One region of the Gordonia sp. DT219 genome, then DNA from elsewhere that is predicted to be linked to it. Evidence: riboswitches for the same ligand, from Rfam matches in the RefSeq annotation. Region 1 holds a riboswitch; each other region holds the start of a gene.

Region 1 (4,831 bases):
GTACGAGATGGTCGGATTGGGCGCCAGATACGCGTCGATCTTGCCCGAGGCGAGCGCCAAATTGAACGAGTTGCCGTCCGGGAAGTACACCACGTTCAACGTCTTGCCCTCGGCAGCGAGTTTGTCGCGCCACTTCAGCAGGATCCGTTCCTGATTGGTGCCCGACCCGACGGCCACGGTCTTACCCGCAAGATTCTCGTAGTTTCCGTCGAAGTTCCACGCGTTCGACTTGAGCACCTCGAAGGCCAGTTCGTCCTTGCGGTACGTGGCGAAGTCGTATTTGTCCTTGCGCTCCTCGGTCACCGTGATGTTGGAGAAGCCCACATCCGAGCGGCCGCTGCTGATGCCGACGAAGAGATTTTCCCACGTGGAGTTGCCGACCACCGGCTTGAGGCCGAGTACCGCCGCGACGGCGCGCCCGAGATCGGGTTCGACGCCGGTCAGCGTGTGCTGATCGGAACCGATGAACGCCAGCGGCGGATTCCCCGAGGGCAGGGCGCCGATGCCGATCGTGAGCTGACCGGAATCACGCACCTTCGCCGGCAGCGCCTTGCGAATCGAATCCACCTGCGGCACAGAGAGCGTGGTCTCCTGCGCCGCCCCGTTGGAGACAGCGCCGATGACGACGCTGCCCGGCGTGCCCGACGAGTCGGCGGCATCACTGGACCCGCCCGAGCAGGCGGTGACCAGTGTTGCGGTGAGTACTCCGCCGATGGCCACGGCGCCGAGCCGGGCGACGAGGGATCGAGAAGATGACATGGTGTAACTCCATTTCTGCAGGGGATGATCGACGAGGCCGGGCGGACACTGTGTCCTCCGCACCCGTCGGCATAGGTGTGACGGACGCGGAATTCAGAGGACCCGCGTCAGGAAATCCTTTGTCCGGGCGTGCGATGGGCTGTCGAGTACCTGTTCCGGCGTGCCCTGCTCGACGATCAGGCCGTCATCGAGGAAGACGACGGTGTCGGCGACCTCACGGGCAAATCCGATCTCGTGGGTGACGATGATCATCGTGGTGCCGGTGGCAGTGAGGTCGGCGATCACCGCGAGCACCTCACCGACGAGTTCGGGATCGAGCGCCGAGGTCGGTTCGTCGAAAAGCAGGACCCGCGGATCGAGCGCGAGCGCCCGAGCAATCGCCACTCGCTGCTGTTGTCCGCCGGAGAGCTGGCGCGGGTATGCGTCGAACTTGTCCGAAAGTCCGACTCGCTCAAGGAGTTTACGCGCGATGTCGCCGGCTTCTGCACGCCGGGCGCGGCGCGTCGACACCAGCGCCGCGGTGATGTTCTCCGCGGCAGTGAGATTGGAGAACAAATTGAACGACTGGAAGACGTAGCCGATGTTGCGCCGTTGACGCAGGATCGCCCGTTCGGGCAGCTCCTTGAGGTGCCCGTTGAGCCGGCGCACGCCGATCAGCTCTCCCCCGACGCTGACATGGCCGGCATCGAGTCGGTCGAGATGGTTGATCGCCCGCAGCAGCGTCGACTTTCCGGAACCCGACGGGCCCAGGACCACCGTCACCTCGCCGGGACGAACACTCAGGTCGATGCCCTGGAGAACGTGATTGTCCCCGTACCAACGGTGCGCGTCGACGATGTCGACACCGGCGCCGCGAGCCCGGTCGGAGGGGGAAACAGCCTGAGCTGTATTCGATTTCACACTCATACCGCACGCATCCAGGGCCGCAATGCGATGCCACGGCGAACTGTCACCACGGCCGTGCGGGCACGTTGCAGCGGAGTCGGCGGCAACGTTCGCACCGCCCCCCGCGCGAAGTGGCGTTCGACGTAGAACTGGACGACCGATACCACGCTGGTCAAGATGACGTACCAGACCGTCGCCACCATGAGCAGGGGAATGATGTCACCGGAGTATGTGCTGCTCTGGGTCGAGACCACGCCGAACAGATCGAGCAACGAGACGTAGTAGACCAGCGAGGTCGACTTGATCAGTCCGATCAGCAGATTCACATAGGACGGCACGATCGTGCGCAGCGCCTGGGGCAGCGTGATCCGCAGGAATTGGTAGCCGCGCGGGATGCCCAGCGCGGCGGCCGCCTCGTGTTGCCCCTGATCGACCGACAGGATCCCACCCCGCACGATCTCCGCGGCGAATGCCGCCTCGTGCACGGTGATACCGACGACCGCGATGATGAAAGGTGTGGCCAGGTCGGCTTCGGATATGTGGAAAAGTCCTGGACCGAAGGGGATTCCGAGACTCAGGCTCTGATAAAGGGCCCCGAAGTTGAACAGGATGAGCAGCAGGACGATCAGCGGAATCGATCGGAAGAACCAGACATAGGCCCAGCTCACCGCCGCCAGGACCGGGTTCTTCGACAGTCGCATGAGCGCGAGCACGATACCGACGCCGAGGCCCAGAACCGCACTGTAGGCGGCGACTTCGAGAGTCACGCCGAGTCCCTCGATCACCACGGGACGAAAGATCCAGTAGCCGAAACGATCCCACTGAAAGAAGGAGTTCGTGGCCACTCCATGGATGATCTGTGCCACGACGACAAGCACGATCGCCGCCAGCACCCAGCGGCCCGGATGCCACAGTGGCACCACACGTTCCGGCCTGGCGACGTCGGGCACCTCGGTGGCTGCCGACGGTGGTGACGGATCGGGCGGCGCATGACCGCGGGCCTTCGTCGACGGCGATGGGGCGGCTGACATGTGTGAACTCTCCTGTACGGGAACGGGGGCAGCACGATGACGCTGCAGACCACACCGACACCCGCGCAATAGCATCAGGCGTCGAGAGACCACGGCGACCGGCGGTTCGATGCGGAACCGGCACGTCGAATCCATCGCGCTTATCGGGGGAAACCCGATCCGGTCGTCACCTGGGGCACCCCACCGCGATGCGAGGGTTGCCGGTCAGCAAGCCAGGGCTTGTCGCTGACGCTCATGACCGTCGAGCTCACGATAGTGAGGCGGCCCTCGCCGGTCAGCGTTCACATTCTCGGAGATTTTTTCCCGGCGCAGGCGCCTCGGATTCGTCCGCTGCAGGCGTCACCGCGCGGCCGGTGACCTGCCGGCTCAGATGGTGCGTTCGCCCGCAAGGTTGGCCTCCAGTCGCCGGAGGATGTGGGGCGCAAGGAACGGCGCCACGTCACCGCCGAGTTTGGCGACCTCCTTGACCAGTGAACTCGATACGTGCGCGTATCGCGGATCGGTCAACAGGAAGACGGTCTCGACGTCGGCCAGTTCCCGGTTCATCTGCGCCATCGGCAACTCGTAGTCGAAATCGACCGCCGAACGCAGCCCCTTGACGATCGAATGGATCGAGTTGTTCCGCAGATAGTCGACGAGCAGTCCCTGCCACCGGTCGACGCGGACGTTGGGCAGATCGGCGCAGTCCTCGGCGATGAGCTCGAGTCGCTCCTCGACGGAGAAGAGACCACGCTTGTTGGGGTTGACCACGACGGTGACCACCAACTCGTCGAAGCACCGGGCCGCGCGCTCCACGACGTAACGGTGTCCGCGTGTGAAGGGATCGAAGGAACCGGGTATCACCGCACTGGTCATGCTCTGCAGAACCTACTCGTCCGCGGCGACACCGGGGCGTGCGACCTTCACCGTGGTGTCGCCATAGGATTTGTCGACGACCAGTTCCCAGCCCGGGGGCCACGAGAGGACGGCTCGGCGTCCGCGCTCGAGGACCACCAGCCCGTCGTCGGTGAGCCAACCACCGGTGGCCAACGCTGACAGATCGGCGGCCACCTCATCATCGGCGAGCGCATACGGAGGGTCGGAGAACACCACGTCGAATCGGCCGGGCGCGGCACCGGCAAGGAATGCCGACACCGGCGAGGTGATCACACGCCCCGAGGCGGCCGCCCCGACGGCCGTCAGATTCGCGGAGATCGTGCGAGCCGCGCGCCCCCGGCTGTCGACGAAGACCGCCGACGACGCCCCGCGCGAGAGCGCTTCGAGGCCGAGCGCGCCGGACCCGGCATAAAGATCGAGCACGTGGGTACTCGTCAGATCGATGCGCGCGTCGAGCATGCTGAAGACCGACTCACGCACACGGTCGGAGGTGGGTCTGGTGCCCTCGTCGGGAACTGTGAGTCTGCGACCGCCGAAGCGACCTGCGATGATCCGCGTCACCGCTCCATACTGCCCTCCCCGTCACCGCGATCCGCACGCCGTAGGCCCGTGCGCAACCGTTTGTGTCCCGCATCACATCTGCCGGGTGAACTGGGGTTAAGTGGGAGATTCGAGGTCCGATTTGTGCAGGCGGGTGAATTCGCCGACACACGTTGTTAACGTCGAGTGCGTTATGAGCCCGTCCCACACAAGTTCGGCCACATCAACCCAACTAGTTCTCGACTACCGCGCGCCGAAGGTCGCCGACGGTACCCGCCTCTGGGAAATCGCCAGGGACTCGCAAGTTCTCGACGTCAACTCGAGTTACGCGTACGTGCTGTGGTGCCGCGACTTCGCCGACACCTCGATCGTCGCCGAAGTCGACGGTCTGCCAGTAGGCTTCGTCACGGGCTACCGCCGCCCGTCAGATCCGTCGACGCTGATGGTCTGGCAGGTGGCCGTCGACGACACCTATCGCGGCCACCGGATCGCCGGGACGATGCTTCATCGTCTCTTCGATCGCGTCAGCGGACGCGGTGCCGTGGCGATGCACACCACCATCAGCCCGGACAACGTTGCCTCGCAACGACTTTTTGCCTCAGTCGCCGCAGCGCGCGGACTGGGGTTCGAACGCCGCGACCTGTTTGCGGCCGACGACTTCCCGGACGCCCACGAGCCCGAGGATCTCTACCTCCTCGAGCCAGAAGTTCCAGAACCATAGGGGCGCAACGTTTTTGGTG
Region 2 (4,831 bases), on a different contig from region 1:
GTCAGATCGCCGACCATGCCGATCTCGAGGTGCTCACGCCGGCGACGCCGGAGCTGGCAGCGGCGACCGGCGCAGCCATGCTCGCGCGCAATTCCGGCGCCGCACGGCTCACCCTGATCGGTGGACGCCGGGTGCGGAGCTTGTCGGCAGTGCCGGTGGCCGTCGTGGCCGGGATCATCGGCGCCGTTGCGATGGCCGCGGTGGCCGTCGGTGCCACGTTGACCACCGGTCCCGCGGCTCCGCCGTCGACGATGCACACTGCCGACGCCCAGGCGCTCGCGACGACAAGTGACTCCTTCGGAACGTCCACGTCGACCCGCGCGCCGACGCGGGGCCCGCGGTCGTCGGCCCCGCAGCCGACCACCCCTCTGACCGGGCATGAGCAATTCCCGGGCTGGGCGACAACGGAATTGCCGTTGACCACCCCGACGAGCACGTTGACGCTCGTGCCCAACACCACGACGCCGCCGACCACACCGTCGGGCGAGGTGCCGTCCGGGCCGAGCCTGTCGCCGTTCCCGACCCTGCCCATCCCGCCCGGACTGATTCCGCCGGAACTGATCCCGAGCGTCCCGACGACGCCGACGTCGCCATCGACGACCCCGACTGGGGACACTCCGAATGTCATTCCGTCACAGCCGAGTTCGCGGCAAACGGAAGTTCCACCGCAGAGTGCGACCGAGCAGGCCCCAGCGGTGACGACCACCACGACGCCGGCCGGCTGATCCCCGCGCCCGGTGGCCCGCCCGGACCTGTGCTCGCGGACGGGTCAGCGGCGCGCGAGGTCCACGGTGCGTTTGAGGAGATCGGCGATCGCGTCGAACTCCGTGAGGAACCCGTCATGGCCCTTGTCGGACCGAAGCACCTGCAGGCCGTCCACGCAGTTGCCGAGCCCTTCGGCGATCTCGGCCTGTAACCGCAACGGATACAACCGATCCGAGTCGATGCCCGCGACCACGGTGGGAACCGTGCACGAGTCGAGCGCGGCGGCGATACCGCCGCGATTGCGTCCCACGTCGTGATTGTTCAGCACGTCGGTGAGCACCACATAGCTGCCCGGATCGAACCGCCCGATGATCTTGTCGGCCTGGTGTTCGAGATAGCTTTGCACCGCGTACCGCCCGCCGTGTAGCGGATCCTCGTGGCCCTGAGGGTAATTGGCAAAACGCTCGTCGAGTTCGCCCTCGAATCGGTAGGTCAGGTGCGCGATGCGCCGGGCGATTCCGAGTCCGACGATCGGGGACCGGCCGCTGCCGTGGTAGTCACCGCCCTGCCACTCGGGGTCGGCGGTGATGGCGGCGATCTGGGTGGTTTGCGTGCCGATCTGGTCGGCGGTGGCACGTGCCCCGACGGCGAGAACAAGCGCGCTGCGTACCCGGTCGGGATATTCGATCGCCCACTCGAGGGCGCGGGCGCCACCCATCGAACCGCCGAGGACCGCGCCGATGCTCTCGATGCCGAGGGCGTCGAGCAGCGCCGCCTCGGCGCGCACCTGATCGAGCACCGTGATGGCGGGGAATCGGGAACCCCACGGTCGCCCATCCGGATCGGGCGACGCCGGTCCCGTCGATCCCCGGCAGCCGCCGAGGACGTTGGCGCAGATGACACACCACTCGTCGGTGTCGATCGCGCCGCCCGGTCCGATCAGACCGTCCCACCAGCCCGGCGCGGGGTGTTCGTCGGTGGGCGGGCCGGTGACATACGAGTCACCGGTCAGTGCGTGCAGGGCGAGGATCACATTGTCCCGTGCGGGCGACAACGTCCCCCAGCGCTGAAACGCCAGGGTGACGTCGTCGATCCGTTCGCCGCACTCGAGCGCCAACGATCCCAGGCGCATTCGCACCATCTGCCCGTCGGGAACCTGCTCCCATTCGGGCTGATGCGCTGCGGACGCCTGGGGGTCGATGCTCACCGACACGGGATGTTGTGCTCCTGTCCTCGGTCTACTCGGCTGTCTCGGTGTACTCGGCTGGGTCTACTCGGCCGCCGCGAAGCCCTGGTCGAGGTCGGCGATGATGTCGTCGATGCCCTCGATCCCGACGGCGAGCCGGACCAAACCGGGGGTGACGCCTGCGGCGAGCTGCTCTTCGGGGGTCAGCTGGCTGTGGGTGGTGGACGCCGGGTGGATCACCAGCGAACGCACATCACCGATGTTGGCGACGTGGCTGTGCAAGGTCAACGCCTCCACGAACCGCTTGCCCGCGTCGACGCCACCGGTGATCTCGAATCCGATGATGGCGCCCTGACCCTTTGGTGCGAGCTCCTGGCCGCGCTGGTACCACGGCGAGGACTTCAGTCCGGCGTAGGTGACCGACTCGACCTGTGCGTGATCGCTGAGGTATTCGGCGACGCGCGCGGCGTTGGCGACATGCCGCTCGACGCGCAGGCTCAGCGTCTCGAGGCCCTGCGCGAGCAGGAAGGCATTGAACGGCGAGATCGACGCACCGGTGTCACGCAGCCACTGCACGCGCGCCTTCAGCGCATACGCCGGGGCGCCGAGATCGGCGAATACCGCGCCGTGGTAGCTCGGATCGGGCGTGGTGAATCCCGGGAACAGGTCCTTGCCGTCACGCTGTCCACGCCAGTCGAAGGTGCCGCCGTCGACGATGACCCCGCCGATCGCGGTCCCGTGGCCGCCGATGTACTTGGTCGCCGAGTGCACGACGACGTCGGCGCCGAGGGCCAGTGGGTTCAGCAGATACGGCGTGGCCACGGTGTTGTCGACGATCAGCGGCAGTCCGTTGCGGTGGGCGACCTCGGCGATACCCGGGATGTCGAGGATCTCGTTGTTCGGGTTGGAGATCGACTCGCCGTAGAACGCGCGGGTGTTGTCGCCGATCGCGGCCTGCCACGACTCGGGATCCTCGGGATCTTCGACGAAGGACACCTCGATGCCGAGTTTGGGCAGGGTGTAGTGGAACAGGTTGTAGGTGCCGCCGTACAGACGCGGGCTCGACACCACGTGTCCGCCGTTCTCGACGATGTTGAGGATCGAATACGTGGTGGCCGCCTGACCGGAGGCGACCAGCAGGGCCGCGACACCGCCCTCGAGCGCGGCGATGCGCTGTTCGACGGCATCCTGCGTCGGGTTCATGATCCGGGTGTAGATGTTGCCCGGTTCGGCGAGACCGAAGAGATCGGCGGCGTGCTGGGTGTCGTTGAAGGTGAACGACGTGGTCTGGTAGATGGGCAGTGCGCGTGCGTTCGTCGCGGCGTCGGGGGACTGCCCCACATGGACCTGCTTGGTCTCGAAGCTCCAGTTCTCGGTGGGATCCGGGGCGTCGGTGGGATCCGGGGAATCGGGGCCGTCGTTGGCTGCGTCAGACATGAAAAATAGATCACTTTCTACGGTCGGCAGGGTATGGAGACCCTGTTGGGGTCCGACCTTCGGACCCGCGCTTGCCGGGGACCCATACAGCGATCCCCAACCCGGTCATCACCCGGAGCACCCCACCGCGGTTGGAGGGTTGCCGATCAGCAAGCCGGGGCTTGACGCTGATGCTCATGACCTGGCGACAAGGATATAACACGGTCGTCGTTCGCTGAGAACCCTCCTGCTCAGGCTGGTTGGTGAATTGCGCAGATCGTTATCGGTGTTCTCCGGTCCCGGATTCGCCCGCGGTGTCCATCGAGCGGGGGAATGTGGGGGCGCCCTGGGTGATTGCCCGGTGCCGACCTGCTCCGCCTGCCTAAGCTGCGCAGATCAGCCCTCACCGAAGGACGTGGCAGCGATGGGACTCCGCACCTCGATCCGTGGCGTCTGTCTCGTGTGGGGAGCCGCCTCAATGGGCCTCGCGCTCACCGCCACGATGTTCTGGGGCCATGGGGTGGCGGCGGCGGACACGACATACGACTGCAGCGGCCCGGGCCGGGTGTTCATCGTCGGCGGGACATGGAACTCCGACGGCTCGTACCTCGTCGGTGTGCGACAGCGCTACACCGGCCTCGGCCCGGACAACCGTCCCGACGAGAACAACCCCAACCTCGGCAACCCCTACACCGTCGAGGCGGTGCCGTACGCCGCGACCATCTGGCCGCTGGGATCGGTGGGATACAACGCGAGCCAGACGCAGGGTGCGCAGAACCTCGAACAAGCCGTGGCCACCTATCAGCAGGAATGCGGCACCGACAAGAAGGTCGTCATCGCCGGCTACTCGCAGGGCGCCCGAGTCGCAGGCGACGCGCTGACCGACATCGGCCGGCATCGGCCGGTGACGCTTGCCGACGGGTCGACGTACGTCATCTCCACCACCGACGCCGGCGGCGCGACGACCGTCTCGGGCGAGCTCTACGCGGACCCGCGGATGTCGGCGACTCTCTGGGGACAGGGAATCGAACTGACACTGGTCGGGGCCATTCCGGGGATGACGATGTCGGGGCCACGCGATGGCACCGACTACGGCGGCGTACCCGTCACCACCTACTGCATCGAGGGCGACCCGATCTGCGACCTGCCCGATCCGCTCCATGACCCGATCGGCGACGTCGACGCCTTCTTCGGCTACTGGATCAAGCACGGCCAGTACCCATTCCACATGTACCAATTCCCCGGCACCGGTCAGACGTGGACCGTCAACGGTGCAGCGGAGACGATGACCTGCACCACCGACGGCGCGGTGCGGACATGCACGATCGCCTCGCCCTCGTCGATGGCGATCATCGTGGCGAACGCACTGACCGCAGTCGGCTACACCGGGACCGTTCCGGACCTCATGCGTTACCGCCTGCGCCTGCCCGACATCATCGGCATCACCCTCGCCGACTTTCAACCACCCATCCGCTGGGCCATGGGATGGCTACCGCCGTTACCCCAACTCGGCTACGGCGCATA
Region 3 (4,831 bases), on a different contig from region 1:
GATTCGCCTTTGCCGACCGAATCCCGGTGATCAACAAGGCATTCGTGATCTGGCACTCCCCGCAACTCGCCCGCGCCCAGCACCTGGTGAAGGCGCTCGACAAGGTGGCCAATGTCCTTCCCTGGCTGGCGATTCTGGCCATCGTCGCCGCCGTCGGCGTTGCCCGCAGCGGCCGACGATGGCGCACGCTCGCCGTGGCCGGAGTCGCGGTGGTGATCGCGATGCTGCTGCTCGCGATCGCCATTCTGGTGGGCCGCATGATCTACCTCGACAACGTTCCCGCCGACGTGTTGTCCCCGGGCGCGGCGCAGGCGATTTTCGACACCGTCATCGCCCCCATGCGGCTGGCGCTGCGTGCAGTCGCGGTGGTGGGGTTGGTCCTCGCCCTCGTCGGATACTTCGCCGGTGGGTCGGGCTCGGCGCGCGCGGTGCGCAGCCGCGTCGGACGCGGGTTCGCCGCGATCGATGCTCGGCGTGCCGATCGCGACCCCTCGACGGTGGAGAAGGTGTTGTGGCAGGCGCGGTTTCCGTTGCGGATCGCCGTGCCGACCGTCGCCGCGTTCCTCCTGATGTTCTGGCACTACCCCACGGGCTGGGTCGTGTTCTGGATCGTACTGATCGGCGCGCTGGTGCTCGTGGCGATCGAGTTCACGATCGCGCCGGCCCGACGACAGACGGTGTGGGAAGCGCCGTAGGCGCCCGAGCGATCAGAAACAGACCGAGCACCGCGACCCAGACGAAGAATCCGAAGATGCTGACCCGTTCGATCAGCCCCATCCACACCGTGCTCTCGCCGTCCTGGATCATCGGGACCATCCGGCTCGTGTAGGCGCCGGCCACCAACACGACGACCGCCGCGACGATGGTGAACCATCGAAACCAGCTGCGCCACAACACCGCTGCGAGTACCGTGCACGCCGCGATCAGCATGACCGAGAGCAACGACAACACCAGATGGCCTGCGTCGTTCGACGAATCGCCGGCACCGGCGCCGATGTCGTCTCGATTGCTCATCGGAAACCACAGCCAGGCGACCCCGACGACTCCGAACACCACGAACAGCGCACCGAGGACGCGGACCCCGACTCGGCCGCCGGCGGATCGCCATACGCCGATACCGAATCCGATCATCAACGCGGTGAACACCGGCACCAGCCATTGCAGAAACCGCTGCGTCGGTGCGCCGGTCGCCGACAACTCGCTGATCGCCTGATCGGTCCGGCTGTACCCGCCGTAGCGGGACGCAGCGACCGCATCGTTGGCGAGGATGTAGAGCAACGCGTACATGGGTCCGCACGCGAGGAGTCCCGTCGTCACCCTGCCGACTGTCGCCCTGCCGTTCGCCACATATTCAACGTAGAAGCCCCGGAGTGGCGCTCACCAGGGTCTTTGGTCGGAATCCACCGCGGTCGCGCGGCGAACTCACGGCCCGGGCGGCGCGTAATGCACGACCTTGACCGTGGTCATCTCGTCGAGGAGTTCGGGGCCGAAGCCGAAGCCGGTCCCGCTGGCGCCGCGTGGCTGTGAAGCACCGCCGGGCGCCCCACCGAACACGGCGTTGATCTTCACCGTCCCGACGGGCAGGGCGCGCCACGCCTCCTGTGCGTGCGCCATGTCGGCGGTGAGAACGGTTGCGGCCAAGCCGTATCGGTCATCGGCGGCCTCGACGAGCGCAGTGACGAAGTCGTCGACCACCCGCACCGGGGCGATCGGCCCGAACGTCTCCTCGCGCAGGATCGTCATGTCGGGGGTGCAGCCGGTCAGCACCGTGGGCGGGTAGAAGCTGCCGATGTCGTCGGAGATGACACCGCCGGTCCGGATCTGCGCGCCTTGCGCCACGGCGCCGCGGACCTGCGCGTGCACGGCGTCGCGCTGACGGTTGTCGACCAGCGGCCCGATACGTTCGCCCCACCTGCGCGCCTGCCCGCACAGCTCGTCGATGAAGGCGTCGGCGACGTCGGCGGTCACATACACCCGCTCCACCGACACGCAGATCTGTCCCGCGTTCGCGAAGCATCCGAGGGCCGCTTCTTCGGCGGCCCACGCGGGATCGACCCCGGAGTCGACGATGAGCGGATCGTTGCCGCCGTTCTCGAGCAGCACCTTGGTGCCGTGCTCCGCACATGCCCGGCGGATCTCGGTGCCGGTCGCGGTACTGCCCACGTGCGCAACCACATCCACCTCCGGCGACGCCGCGAGATGCGCACCCACCTCGCCTGCGCCGTCGACGATGCTCAGCACCCCGTCGGGCAGATGCTCGGCGATGATCTCGGCGAAGCGCCGACCTGTGGTGGGGCAGCGTTCACTTGGCTTGTGTACCACCGTGTTTCCGGTGACCAACGCTGCGCCGAGCAATCCGGCCGCCACGGCGGCTGGATCGTTCCACGGGGTCAGCACCGCGACCACACCGCGCGGCTCGGGCACCATCACGTCGAGCGCCGAGCGTTGCCCCTGCAGGGTCCGGCCCCGATGCACGGGTCCGAGTTCGGCGTACTGGAGCAGCGTCGATACGCCGGCGGCCACGCCACCCAGCGAATCGTCACCGGTCTTGCCCGTTTCGCGTTCGTTCCAGCCGGCGAGTTCGGCGGCCGCATCGCCGACCGCCACGGCCGCCTCACGTAAGCGCTCGGCACGCTCGGCCGCAGGGGTCGCCGCCCAGTCCCCGGCCGCCGCGCGTGCCGTGGTGATCGCGGCGTCGACCTGCTCGTCGGTGGCCGCGGGAACCTGCGAGACGATGTCGCCGGTCCTCGGGTCGTGGACTGTGATCGTTTCCATGGTCTCCAACACGGTGGGCCGCGTACCCGTTCTCGGGGCAATCGACACCTGCCGCCGGCCGATACATCCGGCGGCGCCCGTCACCGGCCCTGTAGACCCTCGCCGACCTTCGCGCCAGGTTAAGTCCGTCGCGATTCGAAATCACACGAAGTAGTGACTAACCGGCGAGTCTGAGTACTGTTCTGCTCAGTGGTCGACCCGCCAAAACCTTTGGTGGACTTCGATCGCTCTGTGTCAACGAGTACCAGTGCCAAGTTCCAGCTGGCTGGTCGGCAACCCTCCACCGCGGCGGGGTGCCCTGGATAAAGGACACGGCTCCAGCCCAAGCCGGGCATGGAGCAAGCGCGGGTTCACATATGGGTGCCCGAGGTGAATTCGGGAGTTCGATGATCAACCATGCCCGACCGACGAAGTCGGTTCGCGTCCCCCTGTCCGACCCACACCTGCCTGTGAGCGGACCCCAAAGGCCGATGTCAGCCACCCATTACCTCAGGAGAACGACCATGTCCCGACCAGCCGGCCGATTCAGACACCGACGCAATGCCACCCTCCTTGCGGCCGTCTCGATCGGACTCATCGCGAGTGCCTGTAGCTCGGGGAACAGCAGCAACTCGGCGACCGCCACGGGCAACCCGGTCGACGGCGGGACGCTGCGATTCGCCAGCGCCTCGGGTCCGGGCAGTTGCCTCGACCCGCACCAGAGTCCGGCCGACGTCGCGGGCTTCTATGCCCGTCCGATCCTGGACTCGCTGGTCGCCTTGAACAAGGACGGCTCGCTCCATCCATGGCTGGCGACCAAGTGGAGCGTCTCGCCCGACCAACTCACCTATTCGTTCACCCTGCGCGACGACGTCACGTTCTCCAACGGGGAGAAGTTCGACGGCAATGCGGTCAAGGCGAACCTCGACCACATCGTCAACCCGGCCACCAAGTCACAGTTGGCCGCCAACACCATCTCGACCTACACCGGCACCACCGTCATCGACCCGACACACGTCGAAGTCAAGTTCTCCCAGCCGAACTCGGCATTCCTGCCATCGCTTTCCACCGCGTATCTCGGTATCGAGGCACCGTCGACTCTCACACACGGCCCAGATGCCCTGTGCAGCAAGATCGTCGGCACCGGCCCGTTCATCAGCGAGAACGGCTACACCCCGAACAAGGGCATCGACTACACCCGCAACGACGCCTACAACTGGGGGCCGGGCAACGCCGACCACACCGGCAAGGCGCATCTGCAGAAGATCAGCATCCAGGAGATTCCCGAGGACTCGTCCCGCTACGGCGCACTGACCAGCAACCAGGTCGATGCGATCGCCAGCGTTCCGCCGGTCAACGTCTCCCAGCTCAAGAAGACCCCCGGATTCACCGTCGACACCGCTGCGGCCCCGGGTGGAAACTACAACTACTACCCCAACACGGAGACCGGCGTGTTCTCCGATGTCAAAGTCCGCGAAGCCTTCCGGGCCGGCATCGACTGGGACACCATCGTCGACAAGCTGTACTTCGGGGTCTTCCAGCCCGCCAACAACATCCTGAGCCCCGCCACGGTCGGTTACAACAAGGCAAGCGAATCCGCGTACGGCTACGACGAACACAAGGCCAATCAACTTCTCGACGAGGCCGGCTGGACCGCCCGTGACAGCGACGGCTACCGCACCAAGAACGGGAAGCGACTCACGGTAGTTCATCCATTCCTCAAGGAGTATGCCCGCGAGCAGCGCGACACCCTGCTCGAGCAGGTGCAGTCGTCGGCCAAGAAGCTCGGCATCGACTACCAGATCAAGAACATCACCATCGACGACTACTACAAGGTGATCTTCACCAAGGGCTACGACGTGCTGGACCTGAGCTGGCAGCGCGCATCACCGGACGCGCTTCGCACACTGATGGATTCGTCCAACATCCCGCAGCCGCCGGACCACTTCGGCACCAACTTCGCACGGTATTCGAACCCGGCCGTCGACACCGATCTCCGGTCGGCGCTGGCCGAGACCGACCTGACCAAACAGTCGGCCCTCTACGGCAACGCCCAGCAGCAGATCGCCAAGGACGC
Region 4 (4,831 bases), on a different contig from region 1:
CGACTGGGTGCAGGTTCGGCTGGCCGGGCAGGGACTGGTCAGTCTCGTCGAACTCGACACCAGCTACTTCCTCGGCAATGCGCCCGGCGCCGCGACGATCCACGGACGCGACGGCGAGGACGGCGAGTGGTTCGAGGTGTTGGGGCGCACCGACTTACAGCCCGACACCCGCCACCGCTTCGTCATCGACGCCGACCGCCCGATGACCGAGGCGCGCGTCGACGTCTATCCCGACGGCGGGATGGCCCGACTCCGGCTGTACGGGGTGCTCACCGAGGAATCGCAGACCGAACTGGTCGAACAATGGGAGCGCGGGGAGGCGTAGGACCATCCGGTGCCTGCGAAAGCGGGCTCTCGGTGACCTGTTGGCATGCCGAGGCCAATGGTGAGGCCCCGTGCGGGAACGGCACCGTCCGGTAACGCAGCTCATACGGCCCACCATCCAGATGCCGATTCAGAGAGGCCGCTGAGGCAGCAGCGCCGTGACACTCTCTGCTTCTTCGAGTAGATGCGCTGTGTGGGTGCAGCGCAGTTGAACAAGGTCCTTGATCGCGGCCAAGTCCGCCGCAAGGTCGCGAGAGATGATCGGTTCGTGATGAGCAATGCGGTTGCGAAGCAATCGGATACGGTCAAGGTCGCTATACACGCGAGCTCGGAGTCTCGCCGTACTACCCCGGTTGACGTTGTCGCCGGGCAGGACGGTTGCGATCTGCGAGTCCCAGATGACGGCATCGTAGCGGCTGGTGAACACCTTCTGCCAGAACACGAACTTCACCTCAGGGATGACTTTCCCTGTCGACGATGTGTCCCGACGAGCATTTGCCAGGTCAGTTCGTGGGTTGTACCGGCCACGGGCGTCTGCGGGCAACGACCGTTCAAAACCTTGAGACCAAGGCCAGCGCCTTCCGTAGTGAGCGGCAATCGCGTCCGACACCGCGTTGCGAATTGACACTTCGCACAGATGCAGTGGCAAAAGGAATGCCCCGGCAACTTCTGCGTTCCAGAGTTACAGCTTCAGTGCCCTGCGCGTGCGCGCTTCCCCTGCCGAATCGACTGAGGTCACCGCGTTGTCGTACGTGGACGTTCGCGCCTGGCTGATTGTGCTGCGCACCGCCTTGACCTGCGCCATCGTCATTGCATCGAGAGCCGAGAACACGTACACCGTCTAGCGCTTGCCCTGGGCACATGTTGGTTCGCCTCACCCGGGGACAGCGGAGAACTTCCACAGATGAACCCCGGCGTCCATTCGGACAACCGGGGTTCATCTGTTTCGGTCGCTCAGGCCGCGCGGCGCGGCGCGAACGACGGCAGCACCAGCTGACGCAGCCGGTTGTCGGTGGCCGATCCGTCGAGCGGCACCAGGATCACCGCGTCGGCGACCTCGGCGGCGTAGATGTCGCGGATCAAGGTGACCAGACCGCTCGGCGTGCCGACGTAGCGGACCGTGCCGCCGTCGAGTTCGTCCGGGATGCCGGCGACCGCCGCGCGGGCCGAGGCGGCACTCGGTGCGATCGCCACCTCCACTTCGAGCGCGACCGAGAAGCCGGCAGTGTCGCGGGTGCCCGATCGCAGCACCGAACGGGCGCGCTGCGCGTCACGCAGCGTGGGTCGGCGCACGACGATGGGTGCCGCGTCGGCGGGCTCGTCGCCGAGGATCGCCACGTGCAGCGGCGGACGCCCGATGCTGATGCGGTCGAGTTCGATGCTCATGCCGGGGCTCCTGGGGGTGTCGTCGCGCTCGGTTGCGTGGAGGTCGGTTGCGTGGAGGTCGGTCGGGTGGAGGTCGGTTGCGTGGCGGCCAGTTGCCGCAGGGCGCCGGTGAGGCGGTCGATGTCGGACGAGCCGGTTCCCAGGCCGAAGCTGGCGCGGATCGCGCCGCCGGGGAGTCCGAGGCGGTTGAGTACCGGATGCGCGCAGAATTTGCCGTCGCGCACGCCGATCCCGTGTTCTGCGCTGAGGTATTCCGCGACCGCACGCGGGGTATGTCCGGCAACACTGAACCCGGCGATCCCGACACGATCGGTCACGTCGTCGAAGACCTGCAGGGTGCGGACCCCGTCGACTGCGGCGAGCCCGTCGTCGAGGCGGCGGCGCAGTTCGTGTTCGTGCGCTCCGATCGACTCGATGCCGATGTCGGCGATGGCGTCACACGCAGCGGCGATCGCGATGGCGCCCAACACATTCGGCGATCCGGCCTCGTGCCGGGCAGCACCGGTGTGCCAGGCGGTCGCCGCGCAGTTCTCGTCGGGGCCGTCGACCACACTCACCTGCGCCGACGCCCCGCCGCCCGCGAGGTAGGGATCGGCGTCGTCGAGCCAGTCGGAGCGGCCGATGAGCACACCCGCCCCGAACGGGGCGTAGAGCTTGTGGCCGGAGAACACCAGGTAGTCGATGCCGTGGCTGACCACCGACACCGGGCGGTGGGCGACGAGTTGCGCGGCGTCGACGAGGATGCGCGCACCGTGGCGGTGGGCGATCGCGGCGAGCCGCCCGACCGGCAGCACCTCTCCCGTGACGTTGGATGCGGCGGTCACCGCCAACAGCGATGTGGGGGCCGCGGCGAGCTCGCACTCGAGCGCGGTGAGAGTGTCCTCGATGCTGGGCCGCGCGGTCACGATGCGCGCCGAACCGGCGTCCCGTGACAGCCATGGCAGCAGGTTCGCGTGGTGTTCGATATCGAGGACGACGACGTCGCCGGGTGTGCAGTGAGCGGCCAGATTGATCGCATCGGTGGTGTTGCGCGTGAAGACGACGGTGTCATCGGAACGCCCACGAACGAAGCGCCGCACCGTCTCTCGGCACTGCTCATAGCGCCGGGTGGTGACCTGCGACAGATGGCCGGCGCCGCGGTGAACGCTCGCGTACTGGTGTAGGGCCGCCGACACCGACTCGGCGACGGCGACCAGCGCGGGTGCACTGGCGGCGTAGTCGAGGTTGGCGTAGGCGATCTCGCCACCGCCGGCCAGCGGCGCCTTCTCGTCGGCGCCGACGACCGCCGCCAGCGGTTCGGTACAGGCCGCAAGATTGGCGAAAACGGTATCGGACAGAACGGGTGCGGTGCGCACGACAGCAGTCATCGAAAGAACTCCTCGGAAATCCACGCTTGCCGTGTCCGGTTGGAACACAGCCCGGTCGTCACCCGGAGCACCCCACCGTGGAGGAGGGTTGCCGACCAGCGAGCCGGGGCTTGTCACTGGCACTCATGACCTGACGTCCAGAGTGGCCCATCTCGCGTCGGGGTGTCAATTTTCACTCACCGTGGGCCGAAGTCGCCGCGATGTGGGCGCTAGGTTGGGTTGGTGAGCGGTGACCCGGAAAGCGTCGACAACCCGGCGCAGGCGCCTTTCGTCCTCTCCCGCCCCCACGGGACGGTGCGCGCCGAGGGCATCATCCGGCGCTTCACCGAGGTCGACGCGGCCATCGACGACCTGCGGACCGGCCGCGCCGACACCGTCGTCGGTGCCCTGCCGTTCGATCCCGCCGGCACCTCCGCGTTGATGGTCCCCCGCCGGTTACGACGAGATCTGCCGCCCCTGGCCGGCCGCTCGCCGGCCCGGCACACACTCGACCGGTTCACCGAGATCCCCGACGCCGCCACCCACCGCGACCGCGTGCGGCGCGCAGTCGCCGCCATCACTGCAGGCGACCTCGACAAAGTGGTGCTCGCGAGAACCGTTCGGGCAGTGCTCGATTCCCCGGCCGAGGTGACCGGACTGCTGGATGCACTGGCCCATGGCAACAGTGAACACAATGCCTTCGCCGTCGACACCGGACCGGGCTGGTTACTCGGTGCGAGCCCGGAGTTGTTGCTACGCAAGGCCGGTCGCGAGGTGACGTGCCGGCCGTATGCTGGGTCGGCGCCCCGGTTCCCCGATCCGGTCGCCGACCGCGAGGCCCGCGAGAAGCTGGCCGCATCCGGCAAGGACCACCGCGAGCATGCCTTCGTGGTCGACCATCTGCGCCGACGACTCGCGCCGCTTTGCGACGAGATCACCATTCCGGATGCCCCACAACTGTTGTCGACCGGAGAGATGTGGCATCTGGCCACCCCGATCCGGGCGCACCTGACCGATCCCGATCTCAACGCGCTGGAACTCGCCCTCGCCCTGAGTCCCACTCCCGCGGTGTGCGGAACGCCGACAGATGTTGCGGCACAGTTCATTCGCGACCACGAGGAGCCGCGCGGAAATTATGCAGGCGCCGTCGGCTGGGCCGACGCCCACGGTGACGGCGAATGGATGGTCACCATCCGCTGCCTCGAGATCGACTCCGACGGACGATCCTTTCGCACCTGGGCCGGCGGCGGCATCGTCGCCGACTCCGATCCCGACGCCGAGCTCGCGGAGACCACCGCCAAATTACGAACGGTGCTGCGGGCGTTGGGTGTCGACGGCAGCTAACCGACCTTTCAGCCGATCTTCTCGTATTCGACCTCGTCGACGTGCACACCCCAGACGTCGCCGGAACGCACTCGTCCGGTCGGAGCCCATCCACGGCCGGCGTAGAAATCCATCGCTCGCTCATTGCCCTTGAGCACATGCAACCGGGCCACCGGATAACCCTGCCGGGCGATCTCCGACTCCGCCCGATCCATCAGCGCCGACCCGATCCCGGTCCGCCAATGGTCCGGGTCGACGTAGAGCGCCATCACCGCGGCATGACCATCGAGCTCGCAGATCGTCACGAATCCGGCTATCCCGCCCGACGTCTCGGCGACCCACGTGTGCGGACCACGGTCATCGTCAAAGGTGTAGTCGCCGACCCGATCCGCCGGACGCATCGCCCGCAGCTCGGCATCCGGCAGCAATCCGCGATAGCCGCGCTGCCACGA

Evidence for each region. A riboswitch is a leader RNA that binds a small molecule or an ion and turns the genes downstream of it on or off. The one in region 1 is predicted to bind S-adenosylmethionine.
Region 2: linked by a shared signal. The riboswitch ahead of ACPXB3_RS12330 (bifunctional o-acetylhomoserine/o-acetylserine sulfhydrylase) and the one ahead of ACPXB3_RS00740 (amino acid ABC transporter permease) in region 1 are both predicted to bind S-adenosylmethionine.
Region 3: linked by a shared signal. The riboswitch ahead of ACPXB3_RS10845 (ABC transporter substrate-binding protein) and the one ahead of ACPXB3_RS00740 (amino acid ABC transporter permease) in region 1 are both predicted to bind S-adenosylmethionine.
Region 4: linked by a shared signal. The riboswitch ahead of ACPXB3_RS11320 (aminotransferase class V-fold PLP-dependent enzyme) and the one ahead of ACPXB3_RS00740 (amino acid ABC transporter permease) in region 1 are both predicted to bind S-adenosylmethionine.

What each region holds. Positions count from the first base shown of each region.
Region 1 covers NZ_JBNCNR010000001.1:147,404-152,234, reverse strand. Annotated here, with positions in the region: gene ACPXB3_RS00750 (ABC transporter substrate-binding protein) at 1-759, opposite strand, end outside; gene ACPXB3_RS00745 (amino acid ABC transporter ATP-binding protein) at 853-1,665, opposite strand; gene ACPXB3_RS00740 (amino acid ABC transporter permease) at 1,662-2,675, opposite strand; SAM riboswitch class IV at 2,807-2,915, opposite strand; gene coaD (pantetheine-phosphate adenylyltransferase) at 3,042-3,530, opposite strand; gene rsmD (16S rRNA (guanine(966)-N(2))-methyltransferase RsmD) at 3,543-4,112, opposite strand; gene ectA (diaminobutyrate acetyltransferase) at 4,285-4,812, shown strand.
Region 2 covers NZ_JBNCNR010000008.1:134,092-138,922, forward strand. Annotated here, with positions in the region: gene ACPXB3_RS12320 (Hsp70 family protein) at 1-725, shown strand, start outside; gene metX (homoserine O-acetyltransferase MetX) at 770-1,918, opposite strand; gene ACPXB3_RS12330 (bifunctional o-acetylhomoserine/o-acetylserine sulfhydrylase) at 1,976-3,328, opposite strand; SAM riboswitch class IV at 3,391-3,510, opposite strand; gene ACPXB3_RS12335 (PE-PPE domain-containing protein) at 3,732-4,831, shown strand, end outside.
Region 3 covers NZ_JBNCNR010000007.1:12,997-17,827, reverse strand. Annotated here, with positions in the region: gene ACPXB3_RS10860 (hypothetical protein) at 1-695, shown strand, start outside; gene ACPXB3_RS10855 (DUF998 domain-containing protein) at 649-1,317, opposite strand; gene ACPXB3_RS10850 (aldehyde dehydrogenase family protein) at 1,423-2,775, opposite strand; SAM riboswitch class IV at 3,008-3,126, shown strand; gene ACPXB3_RS10845 (ABC transporter substrate-binding protein) at 3,279-4,831, shown strand, end outside.
Region 4 covers NZ_JBNCNR010000007.1:119,224-124,054, reverse strand. Annotated here, with positions in the region: gene alc (allantoicase) at 1-325, shown strand, start outside; gene ACPXB3_RS11330 (hypothetical protein) at 455-766, opposite strand; gene ACPXB3_RS11325 (hypothetical protein) at 1,279-1,710, opposite strand; gene ACPXB3_RS11320 (aminotransferase class V-fold PLP-dependent enzyme) at 1,707-3,077, opposite strand; SAM riboswitch class IV at 3,095-3,208, opposite strand; gene ACPXB3_RS11315 (isochorismate synthase) at 3,300-4,400, shown strand; gene ACPXB3_RS11310 (GNAT family N-acetyltransferase) at 4,409-4,831, opposite strand, start outside.